One region of the Allomuricauda sp. ANG21 genome, then DNA from elsewhere that is predicted to be linked to it. Evidence: riboswitches for the same ligand, from Rfam matches in the RefSeq annotation. Region 1 holds a riboswitch; the other holds the start of a gene.
What was found. A riboswitch is a leader RNA that binds a small molecule or an ion and turns the genes downstream of it on or off. The one in region 1 is predicted to bind thiamine pyrophosphate.
Positions count from the first base shown of each region.

Region 2: linked by a shared signal. The riboswitch ahead of AB1A65_RS02720 (TonB-dependent receptor) and the one ahead of thiM (hydroxyethylthiazole kinase) in region 1 are both predicted to bind thiamine pyrophosphate.

Region 1 is NZ_JBFCVT010000012.1:165,650-168,126, reverse strand. It holds gene thiE (thiamine phosphate synthase) at 1-342, opposite strand, end outside; gene thiM (hydroxyethylthiazole kinase) at 339-1,136, opposite strand; TPP riboswitch at 1,209-1,301, opposite strand; gene AB1A65_RS14430 (helix-turn-helix domain-containing protein) at 1,926-2,213, shown strand; gene AB1A65_RS14425 (hypothetical protein) at 2,210-2,477, shown strand, end outside.
Region 2 is NZ_JBFCVT010000002.1:88,582-91,058, reverse strand. It holds gene AB1A65_RS02725 (ATP-binding protein) at 1-645, opposite strand, end outside; TPP riboswitch at 756-886, shown strand; gene AB1A65_RS02720 (TonB-dependent receptor) at 1,107-2,477, shown strand, end outside.

The sequences.
Region 1 (2,477 bases):
TATGGAGTAACCAATAATTCTTTCTTTGAAATAAGGTTTCTTTCTTAGGACCGTGGGTCGGCTATCCCTATTGCCTACATGAATTCCGGCAGCGTTTACTTGCGACGCCACGTTCGGGTTGTCATTGATGATCAAGGGAACATTATGTTTCTCCGTGAGCTCTCTTAGCTGCTTGGCCCTTTGGAGAAACAATTTTTCAGAAGCCTTCTTTTCACGTAATTGAATGATATCGACTCCTCCCCGAATGGCCTGCAGGGCAACCTTTATCATATCCTTTCCTTTGCAGGCTTCCTGGGAGATGACCAGATATAGGGCATAGGGGAATTGGGGATGGAGTTTCATAATCGGGATAACTTTAGGTAATGGTAATATTCCTTTTCCGAGAGGGTATACAACTTATCGATAAGATGTAATTGTAAGCTCGCAGGGCCTTCAGACTGTTTTTCGGCCAGTTCACCGGCGATGCCCAATAGGGTCATGGCCGCTGCCGCCGCTTCGACTTTATCTTCCACAATTCCTATAAAAGCACCGATCAGCGCAGATGCTGTACATCCCATTCCCGTCACCTTGGTCATCAGCGGTACTCCATTGGCGATATGGACAGTACGGGTAGTATCTGTAACAATATCCTCAGCGCCCGAAATACATATCAAGGCACCATGTGTTTTAGCGAGCGCAATAGCAGCATCAATGGCCTCATTGCTTTCAGCCGTACTGTCCACTCCTTTGGTGGTTTTCTGGTTTGCTTGGGCCAGTGCCATGATCTCTGAGGCATTTCCCTTAATTACAGTTGGATTAAAGTCCAGCAACTTGTGCAGTATTTTGTCCCGGAAAGGGCTGGCCCCTGCGCCGACTGGATCTAATACCCATGGTTTGCCCAATTTTTGGGCCGTTTTCGCTGCCAATAGCATGGCCTCACTCCAATATTCGTCCAAGGTTCCAATATTGATGACCGAGGCATCTGCCAAGCCGACCATATCGCTGACCTCTGATTTTGCATGGGCCATTATGGGAGATGCCCCAACCGCCAAAAGCGCATTGGCGGTATTGTTCATGACCACATAATTGGTGATGTTATGGACCAGTGGTCCCTTTGATTTTACATGTTGAATGTGTTTCCAGAGATGTTCTTCCATTGCCTTTAAAGTTTTAATTGAAAGGCTTTAGGAATACTTTGGAAAACAAAAGGAAAGTCACATCACTTGGTGATGTCAAATTTCGCTTTTCCCTACGTCGGTGTGAGCCGTATCAGGTTCCAAGGGACTCTCTCAATTCTTTTCAGAATACCCCTAAAGCTTTTACGAATATACATAATTATTATACAAAGGCTTTTTGAACTTCCCCGAATAATTCAATCCATAGAATTTTTCCATGCCCATGTAATGTTTTTAAGATAATGGACCATTCCCAAATTGAATGGTTCATCTTTTTCCTTTTAATAGGCCAGGCTGTTGGGGGTCAAAAAGGCATAGCTGCATTCTAGTGAGAACGTTCAGCTATCAATTCCAGCTCTTAGTTGTAGTAACACGCTTTTAGTATTAAGGTCTATGTTAAGTAATACTATTGAAGAGAGTTTATATTTCAGCAAGTAAATTAGAGCAATCATTTTGCAGCTCTGTTTCTAAAGTAAAAACGACGAATTGGTTGTTCCTATTAATCAGCTTTTTTTCCCAAGTTGGTACCAACTTGGGAATTTTGGTTTTCAGGGGTTTTGGAACCCCTTTTTTCGCGATTTTGAAGCTTTTTTGGACCTCCCAAAAATCCAAATAGCTCTAAATCGATATAAATTTTAGGATAAAAAATCTTTCCCAAGTTGGTACCAACTTGGGAATTTTTTCCAAAAAGCTTTTTCAGTTTTGTGATTGAACCCGGATAAAGGCGTATGGCTGAACAGGTCCATTGTCTATCCCTAAAACCACAAGATTATGGCGGCAACGATCATTACCACGGAAGATCTCATGGAATTCAAAGAGGAACTTTTGGAGGAGTTCAAGAAATTGATGGTGGAACACACCCATCCACAACCCAAAAACTGGCTTCGATCAAGCGACATCCGAAGGCGATTTGAAATAAGTCCCAGTACCCTGCACAGTCTGCGCAGCAGGAATATCATTCCCAGCTACAAAGTAGGGGGACTTGTTTTTTACGACGCCGAGGAGATTGACCAGATCATCCTGGACAACAAGGTGGAACCCATGGACGGTACGGTATGAACTACATCAAGCACCTTAATGCCGCTTTGGTGGAAATTTACGGGGACGAGCGTTTGTGTCCCGGGCATATCAGTTTGTACCTGGCCCTGTTCTTCTATTGGAATATGTACCGGTTTCCGGGAGAATTTCCGGTCAATCGTAGGGAACTGATGAAGATGGCCAAGATCGGTTCCAAGTCCACTTATCATCGCCTTTTGAAACAGTTGGATACGATGGGCTATATCGACTATTCCCCTTCGAACAGCCCGGCCCGTTCCAGTAGGG
Region 2 (2,477 bases), on a different contig from region 1:
CTTATTTAGAATTGACTTGGAAACCTGAAGAATGGAATCTATGTTGTTGGCATTGGTGTTTCCATTGGGGTCTGGAATATTTTTGTTAAGGATGGCCACATATTTACGGATGGATTCCTGATTTTCAGATGATAACTGATTAAAGTTGGGTACGAAGGTCTCTGGGGTAATCCGTCCCATATCTACCTCCATTTTATGGAAAGCTTCGAGTATGGAATCAATAGAGGTGGAATTTTCATTCTCCACTTTTAATTTTCGTAGTTCCGCGCTGTTGTACACCTTTTGCTGAAGTAATCTTTGCACACTGTCCAACTTAGCCACTTGGGTTCCTGCTTTATTATCAATCAACGGCTTTAATGAATCAATAAGGACATTTATGGAATCCACTTTTTGTGAATAGACCCTAAGATCTTTGGTCTTTTTTGTCTGTAAAGCCAGTTTGGACAGGTTTTCAGCCTCATACAGATTGGTTAACAGCACATTGGTTTTTACCAATTTTAAACTGTCGTCCTCTTTGTTTTGTGAAGCTGTATAACTTTTGAACTCCGAATAGATAAAAGCAGCGGCCAAACAGGCCAGTAGCCCTAAAACCAAATAGCTGCTTATGATTTTTAACGTGAATTTCCTTTTGGATTTACGGTTCATAGCCATCAGTTGATAAAGTATATACGCTTTGAGGTATACCACATAGTTGTTATCAAAAGTTAATTTCTGTGGATTCTTATGAAAAAAGATTGCTGCTTTTTACATTTGCAGCCATCTCAAAGGGGTGCTTAAACCTCGAACTTGAATTGGGTAGGTCCTAAAACAAGTTCAGGACAAGCTGAGATTATACCCAATGAACCTGGGCGGGTAATGCTGCCAAGGGATTGCGCCAAAGCGCATCTTGGAATTTCTATGTTTCCTTAGAAACAAAAATCAAATAGCAACAAGAATAATGACCCCTTTTATTCGTAAAATTTTTACGGATGAAACCGCTTTATTCAATTATTCAGTGCAGGACCGCAGCACTAAAATGTGGCACAACACGACCGACAAAAAATAGCAAACGGTATCGCGTTAAAAATCTGTTCGCAACATTGGCCCTGTCAGGGCTGGCACTTGGAATGAGTGCCCAAGAACAGCAAACCGATTCTTTGGAAGGAACAAAAGTGGTGCTGGATGAGGTTCTTGTCCAAGCCATTCGGGCGACCAAGGAATTTCCCATTACGTTTTCTAATTTAGATCAGGAGGAGATTACACCTCGAAACTTGGGGCAGGACATTCCCATTCTAATGAACTTTTTACCAGCTGTGGTCACAACCTCCGATGCAGGTGCTGGAGTGGGCTACACAGGAATTCGGGTGCGGGGTAGCGATGCTACCCGCGTCAACGTTACCATCAATGGTATTCCCTATAATGATGCGGAATCGCAAGGCACCTTTTGGGTAAATATGCCCGATTTTGCCTCATCAACCCAGAGTCTGCAATTGCAACGTGGTGTGGGAACCTCTACCAATGGGGCTGCCGCTTTTGGGGCCAGTTTAAACCTGTTGACGGATGCTTTTTCGGAAGAATCCTATGCCCGGATTTCTTCTTCCGTAGGAAGTTTTAACACACTGCGGAACAACATTAAGTTCAGTACGGGACTCCTTAACGATCACTTTGAAATATCGGGGCGATTGTCCAGAATTACTTCCGATGGTTATGTGGATAGGGCAAGATCGGATTTGGACTCTTATTTTCTGCAAGGAGTGTATCAAGATGACAACACCTTGGTGAAAGCATTACTTTTTGGCGGGCATGAAATCACCTATCAAGCATGGAACGGAATCACGGCTGAAGAATTGGAAACCGATAGGACATTCAATTCTGCTGGTATTTATACCGATGAGAACGGAAATGTACAATTCTACGACAATGAGGTCGATAACTATAAACAAGACCATTTTCAATTGCATTGGAATGAAACTTTAAGCCCTGAATGGAGCACCAACCTGGCACTGCACTACACCCGCGGACGTGGTTTTTTTGAGCAGTACAGGGAAGATGAGGATTTTTCTGAATACGGTTTGGAGCCCATCGCTATCGGAGGAGAAACCATTGAGACTACGGATTTAATACGCAGGAGATGGCTGGACAATGATTTCTATGGTATTGTTTTTTCGGCCACTTATAATAAGGACAACCTTCAGTTGATTCTTGGTGGAGGGTATAATGAGTACAAAGGAGACCATTTTGGGGAAATCATTTGGGCCCGTTATGCAAGCGATAGTGAGATTGAAGAGCGCTATTACGATGACAATTCAACAAAGACAGATTTGAATCTATATGCCAAGGCTAACTATCAATTAAACCGCAAGTGGTCCATTTTTGGCGATGTGCAGTATCGCGGGGTTAGCTACCAGGCCAACGGTGATGATACCGGTTTGGTTGATGACACCTTTAATTTTTTCAACCCGAAAGCCGGAATAACATTTGATTTGAACCAGAACAAC